2 regions of the Clostridium neonatale genome follow, and region 2 is predicted to be linked to the other one. Evidence: a T-box and tRNA genes for the amino acid it is inferred to sense, from the RefSeq annotation. Region 2 holds a T-box; the other holds one or more tRNA genes.
What was found. A T-box is a leader RNA that pairs with one kind of tRNA and senses whether it is charged. The one in region 2 lies ahead of tyrS (tyrosine--tRNA ligase), so its partner is inferred to be a tRNA-Tyr.

Region 1: it has a tRNA-Tyr gene. The T-box ahead of tyrS (tyrosine--tRNA ligase) is inferred to sense a tRNA for this amino acid. The anticodon was not compared.

What each region holds. Positions count from the first base shown of each region.
Region 1 is NZ_UICR01000001.1:575,105-579,537, forward strand. It holds gene spoIIID (sporulation transcriptional regulator SpoIIID) at 1-122, shown strand, start outside; gene mreB (rod shape-determining protein MreB) at 201-1,235, shown strand; gene yyaC (spore protease YyaC) at 1,319-1,867, opposite strand; gene CNEONATNEC86_RS02770 (hypothetical protein) at 1,969-2,379, shown strand; tRNA gene CNEONATNEC86_RS02775 (tRNA-Tyr) at 2,525-2,609, shown strand; tRNA gene CNEONATNEC86_RS02780 (tRNA-Val) at 2,616-2,691, shown strand; tRNA gene CNEONATNEC86_RS02785 (tRNA-Thr) at 2,710-2,784, shown strand; tRNA gene CNEONATNEC86_RS02790 (tRNA-Tyr) at 2,790-2,874, shown strand; tRNA gene CNEONATNEC86_RS02795 (tRNA-Thr) at 2,918-2,992, shown strand; tRNA gene CNEONATNEC86_RS02800 (tRNA-Tyr) at 2,998-3,082, shown strand; SAM riboswitch class I at 3,269-3,370, shown strand; gene metK (methionine adenosyltransferase) at 3,535-4,433, shown strand, end outside.
Region 2 is NZ_UICR01000001.1:1,326,011-1,330,443, reverse strand. It holds gene CNEONATNEC86_RS05985 (ABC transporter permease) at 1-765, shown strand, start outside; gene CNEONATNEC86_RS05980 (hypothetical protein) at 858-1,163, shown strand; gene tyrS (tyrosine--tRNA ligase) at 1,272-2,480, opposite strand; T-box leader at 2,698-2,960, opposite strand; gene CNEONATNEC86_RS05970 (hypothetical protein) at 3,063-3,701, opposite strand; gene CNEONATNEC86_RS05965 (DUF805 domain-containing protein) at 3,973-4,323, opposite strand.

The DNA.
Region 1 (4,433 bases), 750 kb from region 2:
TTCCCAAAATTAATCCTGAAATTGCAGAGGAAACACACTCAATTTTAGAATTAAATAAATCAGAAAGACATCTTAGAGGTGGAGAAGCTACTAAAATGAAATATAAAGCTATTGAATCTTAGAAGAATAACGACTATAATATATAATTAGTAGAATTATGTAAAGTAAGGAAGTAATATGTATTATAGGAGTGAATAAAAATGAGCTTTTGGAGAACGGGGACAGATCTTGCTATAGATTTAGGAACAGCAACAGTTCTAGTTTATGCAAAGGGAAAAGGTGTAGTTTTAAAAGAACCATCAGTTGTAGCAATTAATAATAATAATAAGAATATATTAGCCATTGGTGACGAAGCACGAAAAATGATAGGTAGAACCCCGGGAAACATTGTTGCAGTAAGACCTTTACGTGATGGTGTTATATCTGATTATGATCTTACTCAAAAAATGTTGAAGGAATTTATTAAAAAGGCATCTGGCAAGCGAAATTTAAGAGCACCAAATGTTGTCGTATGTGTACCATCAGAAGCAACAGAAGTAGAAAAAAGAGCAGTTATTGATGCAACTATGAATTCAGGTGCTAAAACTGTTCGCATAATAGAAGAACCTCTTGCTGCTGCTATAGGAGCAGGAATTGATATCACTAAGCCTAATGGATGTATGGTGGTAGATATTGGTGGAGGTACTTGTGATATAGCTGTTATATCTTTAGGAGGAGTTGTTGAAAGAGAATCAATTAAAATTGCAGGAGACAAGTTCGATGACTCTATAATAAAGTATGTAAGAAGTGAATATAAATTAATGATTGGCGAGAAAACTGCTGAAGAATTAAAAATAAATATTGGTTCAGCATTTAAAAATGCCAGAAATTTATCATGTATGATGAAAGGTAGAAACTTAGTTACAGGTCTACCAGATGAAGTTGAAATTAATACAGAAGAAATACGACTTGCAATACAAGAGCCAGTGCAAAGTATAGTTGACTGTGTAAAGATCGTTTTAGAAAGAACACCACCGGAATTAGCAGCAGACATTATTGAAAAGGGAATTGTAATGACTGGTGGAGGTTCATTGATTAATGGGTTGGATAAGCTTATTCAATTTAAAACCGGTGTAGCAGTGACAGTTGCAGAAGGGGCAGAAGAATGTGTTGTTAATGGATCAGGAGAAGTATTAGGGTATTTAGATAGATTAGATAGAGAAGTAAATTCACAACAAATAGTTCTTATAGAATAAAACATCGAGAGATTTTCTTTTTATTGAAAATCTCTCGATGCTTTTTATAAAATTAAAAAAGTAATTAAAGCTTAGGTATTAATTCAAATGTCTAGCGAAAGCTTAGGAAATAAATCATTATTTAAATTATAAGCATTAATTAATGATCTAGATATAATCTTTGCCATATCCATAATAAAAGATAATCGGATGCTTCTAGAAAAGAATAAATCAGAATTTTCGCTAGAATCTACAATACCTATTACAGAAGCCATACCTACTTCGGGAAGCTCTTTTCCTACTCCTTTTCCAGGATGAATAGCATAGTCTCTAATGCGAATTTCACCTATATCATCTTGATTTCCAAGACATGCATCTATACCTATGATATTAGCAGTTGGATGAAGTTCTTTTATTTTATTTAAACGTTCATCTATATTTAGTGCGTGGATTGGTTCTGATAATGTCCCGTATACTGGCAATGGAAAGAAATTTTCAGTTAATATTGAACCAACTAATGGACCAAGGCAATCACCTATGCATTTATCAGTGCCAATACAAACAATTATTGTATTAGAATTAATGTATTTTTCTAATTCATGAGATAGCTTGTATGAAAAGCTTTTGGAACTATGGTTATTATCTAAATTCATTAAAGGCATCCCTCCTTATAGAATATGTATATTTAGGAAAATGAAAAAATAGTATATAAAAATAAATAAATGGCAATAAATACTAATGTAAGGAGGAGAAAATGAAAAAAATTATTATATTTATAATATTTACACTTACTTTAATAATGAACATGTCTATAGCATTATTTTGGAATCCAGATATAGATAATAAAAAAGATGATCCAATGCAAAGCACTGAAGTATTTAGTGATACAAGATCTTTGTGCAAAGTTGATGATGTAATTCTGTTAGAAGAACTAGATAATAGTCAATCAAAGGAACTTGATAGTATACTTTCACCATTATCAACATTTGAAATAGAGTTAGTAAAAGAAGAGCTTAATACATGTAGTGAAGATGAAATCATAAAAGCGTTCAGAAAATTAAAAAGGAGATTGCCTGAAAGCGAATATAAAAAAATAGAAGAAATATTAAGTCCGCTTATAGATATTGAAGAACTTAATTCTATACTAAAAAATAAATATGTTTAGTGTATTAAAATGAAGAAATAAAGAGTAAATAGAATATATAGCGATATAATTTATCTAAATAAGCATATATGAGAGTTGAAATATAAGTACTTTGAATATATACTAACTATTGTTGATGTGAACAAAAACACCAACAAAACTTAATGGAGGAATTCCCGAGTGGCCAAAGGGGGCAGACTGTAAATCTGTTGCGTCTCGCTTCGATGGTTCGAATCCATCTTCCTCCACCATTAGATGGGCGCATAGCTCAGCTGGGAGAGCACCTGCCTTACAAGCAGGGGGTCACAGGTTCGAGCCCTGTTGTGCCCACCATCTAAAAAATATAAATATGCTGGCATGGCTCAACGGTAGAGCAGCTGACTTGTAATCAGCAGGTTGTAGGTTCGATTCCTATTGCCAGCTCCAATTGTGGAGGAATTCCCGAGTGGCCAAAGGGGGCAGACTGTAAATCTGTTGCGTCTCGCTTCGATGGTTCGAATCCATCTTCCTCCACCATTTAAACCAAATATTTATATTATAACAATTAAATAAGAAATATGCTGGCATGGCTCAACGGTAGAGCAGCTGACTTGTAATCAGCAGGTTGTAGGTTCGATTCCTATTGCCAGCTCCAATTAAGGAGGAATTCCCGAGTGGCCAAAGGGGGCAGACTGTAAATCTGTTGCGTCTCGCTTCGATGGTTCGAATCCATCTTCCTCCACCAAAACTCAGAATTATTATTCTGAGTTTTTTATTTTATCTTGAAATAAAAGTTGAAAAGTAAATAGTTGTATCAATTTATGCATGAATAGAATATATTATAGATTATATGATATATTATGTTTATTGTATAATATTGACCATAAAAATATTATGTGGTAGAATAAATTACGAAAATAAAATATTGTTACTCTTATCAAGAGAGGTGGAGGGATAGGGCCCAGTGAAACCCGGCAACCTGTTTAATTACAAGGTGCCAATTCCTGTAGAAAGATTTTCTACAAGATAAGAAAGTATTGTGTAATCGCGCTCTTCTTATCGAAGAGTTTTTTTATTGCATATAAAAGGTATTTCTTTTAAGACAGTATAAAAAATATTAAGAAGTGTGAGATTTTTCACTTTTACTCGAATTATTTCATGATTAAAGATAAGGAGTACAAGCGGAAGGAGAAAAATATGAGAAGATTATTTACATCAGAATCAGTTACAGAAGGTCATCCAGATAAAATGTGTGATCAAATTTCAGATGGCGTATTAGACGCAATTTTAGCACAAGATCCAAATGCTAGAGTAGCATGTGAAACATGTACAACAACAGGAATGGTTATGGTAATGGGAGAGATATCAACAAATTGTTATGTTGATATTCCTAAAGTAGTTAGAGAAACTGTTAGAGAAATTGGATATGATAGAGCTAAATACGGATTTGATTGCGATACTTGTTCTGTTATGACAACAATAGATGAACAATCAGCAGATATTGCTATGGGTGTTGATGAAGCTTTAGAATCAAGAAAAGGTGAGAAAGATGAGGTTGAAGCAGTAGGTGCTGGAGACCAAGGAATGATGTTTGGTTTTGCTACAAATGAAACTGATGCATATATGCCGTTACCAATTCATATGGCTCATAGATTATCAAGAAGACTTACTGAAGTAAGGAAAGATGGTACATTAGGCTATTTAAGGCCTGATGGTAAGACACAAGTAACAGTTGAATATGAAGATGAAAAACCAAAGAGAATAGATACAATAGTAATATCTACTCAACATGATGAGCATGTTACATTAGAACAAATAGAAAAGGATCTTAAAGAACATGTTATTAAAGCAGTAGTACCACAAGAATTATTAGATGATAAAACAAGATATTTTATAAATCCAACTGGAAGATTTGTTGTTGGTGGACCACAAGGTGACTCTGGATTAACTGGAAGAAAGATTATAGTAGATACTTATGGTGGATATGGTAGACATGGTGGTGGAGCATTCTCAGGAAAAGATCCAACAAAAGTTGATAGATCTGCTGCTTATGCTGCAAGATGGGTTGCGAAAAACTTAGTGGCTGCTGGATTAGC
Region 2 (4,433 bases):
TTATTACCCCTTTATGGTGCTCTTTTAATCTTTGCTTTTATCGTAAAAATATTTATTGGGACTAAATTAGATGGCGTAAACATGGACTTTCTTGGCGGAATACCTGCTGTAGTTAGCATATTTACCTATGGTGCTACAATGGCAGCCGTATTTATAGTAACAATATTTATAATAATACAGCGTTTTTATAAAAACTTACTTGGTGATGAAGGTTATTTAATGAATACACTTCCTGTTTCTACAACTTCAAATATATCTTCAAAACTTATTTCTGCTATAATTTGGAGTTTAGTTAGTATTTTTGTTGCTATATTATCAATAATAATCATGATGTATAACAGAGAAGCATTTAGTAACTTCTTTTCAATAATACCTGAAGCATTTTCTAAAGCTTACTCTGAATTTGGTGGATCGCTTATACTTGTAGGTATAGAATTCTTAGTAGCTGGTTTACTACAACTTGCTTTAAATATCACTTTAATATATACTTCAATTTCAATCGGACACTTATTGCCTAAAATGAAGATTCTTGGATCATTTGGTGCCTTCATAGTTTTAAATATAATTATGAATACAATTTTCTCATCAATTATGCTTTTAATTCCTAATAGTTTTAGTGAATATATGAGTTTAGTGTTCCAATCTAATATGACAGCACTTGTACATCTTATAGGCTTAGGAGCTGCCTTTATAAATGCTCTTTGGTTTACTATATTCTTCTTAATCACTAGATATATATTGAAAAATAAACTTAATTTAGAATAACAGTAAAAATATATAAAGTATTTAACAAAATATCGATAATTAAATATGTAATATTTTCAATACTTTGTATGATAATAGAAAAGGAGTTGATTTTGATTAAATTATTATTGAAGCTATCAATACCACTTATAATTTTTATAGGTATATTTATATGTTTTCAAACATTTATTTTTAATGATAAGAATTATATGACATCTAATTTATCTTCATTCGATCAGTATACTATAAACAATAATAATGATTCAAAGTCATCTGATTCTTTTAAGCATATAGGATCTTTATTATTATCAGATAAAAATAATGAAGAACATAATGATAGATCTTCTTCTAGAGAAATCAGAAAGCTAATCCAAAACACTAGTCGATGTATAAGATCTAAATTTCTGCCTATAAAATAGTTTTTATCTAAAAATTTAAGGATACAGCCTAAAATACTGTATCCTTATTTATTTAATTTTTTATATACTATTAATGGCCTACATAGCAACTCCAAAATTACTTTCAGCCTATAGAACTATCTTAACGAACTTTTTCTTTCCAATTTTAATAACATCACCATTGTTTAATATTGCACTGATTTCATTTATTTTTTCACCATTTATTTGGACTCCACCTTGACTTATAAGCCTTCTTATTTCACTTTTACTTTGAATAAAATTATCATCAATAAGCAATTGTATAATATCTTCTAAATGTTTTATGCTATCATTCATTTTTATTTCTGGAATATTTTCTGGAATTGATTTTTTACTAAATGCTGCATCATAAAATTTAATTGACTCTTTTACTTCTTCATCTGAGTGATATAGTCCTGTTATAATTTTAGCTAACTCAAATTTAACATCTCTTGGGTTTTTTCCATTCTTCAATTGCTCCTTTATTTTATCTACAATATCTGGATGTTCATCAGTTGCAAGTTCAAAGTATTTAATTATAAGATTATCTGGTATTTCCATAACCTTTTTAAACATTACATTTGCTGGTTCACTAACTCCGATATAATTTCCAAGGCTCTTACTCATTTTTTCTATTCCATCTAATCCTTCAAGAATAGGCATAAACATTGCCACTTGCTCTTCCTGTCCTTTTGCCTTTTGAAGTGTTCTTCCAATTAAGATATTAAAAGTCTGATCAGTTCCACCGAGCTCTATATCTGCCTCTAATGCTACTGAATCGTAGGCTTGCATCAATGGGTAAAAGAATTCATGAATCCCTATTGGCACATTATTCTTAAATCTTTTTTGAAAATCATCTCTTTCCATCATACGCGCTACAGTAGTTGTCGCTGCAAGATTTAATACATCATCAAAGGCTAATTTTGAAAGCCATTCACTATTAAATCTAATCTCAGTCTTATCTTTGTCTAAAACTTTAAATATTTGCTCTTTATAAGTTTCTGCATTAGCTTTTACTTGTTCATCTGTTAACGCTTTTCTTCCTTTAGCTTTTCCTGTTGGATCTCCTATCTTTCCTGTAAAATCTCCAATTATAATTACTGCCTTATGCCCCAAATCCTGCATTTGTTTAATTTTACGTAATACAACTGCATGGCCTAAATGTATATCTGGTGCACTTGGATCAAGGCCAAGTTTTATTGTAAGCTTTTTATTTTCTTTTTCGCATTTTTCTAATTTTTTTCTTAAGCTTTCTTCACTTACAATAGTATCTACTCCCTTCATTATAATCCTTAATTGTTCATCAATTGTTTTGTTCATTTCAAAACTCTCCTTATATTATATTTTTTAATATAAGCAAGTTCTATAAGATTCATGAAATGCTTGCATAAGTTCTCTTCTTAAAGTGATAATGTAAAATTTACAGCTATTAAAAAAAATTATTAAAATCTATTATATCCTTAAATAGTACTATTTTAACAGTTTCAGATTCACTATAAATTCTGAGAAAATAAAAAACTCCCGTCCTCTTGAATATCAAAAGGACGAGAGAATATCTCGTGCTACCACCTTAGTTTATAGACAACTCACATTGTCTACCTCTTCGAGTACTCCATTGCTTTACATGGGTTATACTCTAGCACTATAACGTGTGCAGGTTACGTCACAGCCTACTAGATAAAAAATCGTTTGGTGTGAAGCTCAAAGATGTATTCATAATAAACTACCATGCACCTCTCATCAACCGGTTACTTTCTGTTTGGATTATATATTACTACTTATTCTTATCATAGCTTTTCATATCTTATACTCCAAAATATAGATTTTGTACTATAAGTTTTCGTTATGCCATATTAAATTATTTTAATACTACTATTATTTTTCTAAAAAGTCAATACTTACTTATATTCTTTCTATAGAAAAAGTTTCATCCTCACTAAATATATATCTAAAGTTATTATTTAAATTCTTCACGAATTCTTCAATCCATAAGTTTCTTAAACTATAGAATATACTAACGTCTACTTCTTCTTTTTCCCATGTTTCTTTATGGACACATACTCTTCTTTTCCATGTTACCTTTTCGTCACTAAGCTCTATAAATTCATTAACTCTATCACATGGCATACCATCTAAAATATAATTATTAACTTCTGTAAATATATCTTGTGCATTTTTTATATCTTGCTCTTCATTTTTAACTTCATCAGCTGCTTTTATACCTTGTTCTTTATATATATTTTCAATTTTAGTCAAAGATAGATTATCATTTTCTAAAATTGTTTTAGTATAAAAAGCCATTCTTCCTTCTGCATTATGAATCTTATTTTGTAACCATCCATGTATATTGCTGTGATCTATTAATTCTTCAAGTGATTTATGTGGTAATTTCTCACCATATCTTTCTTCGGCATGCATTTTCAACTTTTCTATATTTAAACCTTCATCTTTTGCAAGGTTCACTATCTCATCCTCTAGATTTTCAAACCATAATATTTTATTAAATAACCAATAATGGATTTTTCCTAAAAAAGCGCTCATATGTATTCCTCCTAAATTAAAATCTAGTATAAAAATTATTCTAATTAATATCTACGATTTTCATACTTATATGTAATAAAAACTTCTTATAATTAAATTTTTGTTAAAATTATTATATCTTTTTAACTTGTTTTTGTATGTAACATTTGTTACTAAAATATAATAAAAAGCAGTAATAGCTCAATATTAACTTCTCCTCTATATAGACATTTTTATTGTTTTACATGTCTACCAAAAAAGGAGCATATAACTACTATTACTGCTTCTTTATTTATAAGATTTCTTTAGGATTTAATCCATAAATATTCTTTTCTAATTGGCTATCCCTGCAAAGTAATATAAGCAACCATATACCACCTATAATCGGAATAAAACTTATAAAATACCACCATCCACTTTTTCCAATGTCATGTAGTCTCCTAACGCAAACTGCTATACCAGGAATAAGTACTCCTAAGCTGTAAATTAAAGAAATTATTGGAGATGTTCCAAGTAAATAGTCAATAACATTCAATATGATTGCGAAAATAACATTAAATAATACAAACATCCAATATTCTTTTCTTCTAGCTCTTCCATTAAAATTCACATAATTTTTAAGTACATTTAAATACCAACTCATTTTCATCCTCCCTTCTTATAATAATATACTATACAATTATTATATTATTACAGATGTTTATAAATTACAAATATCTATAAACATCTAATACACTTCAAATTATCAATAAA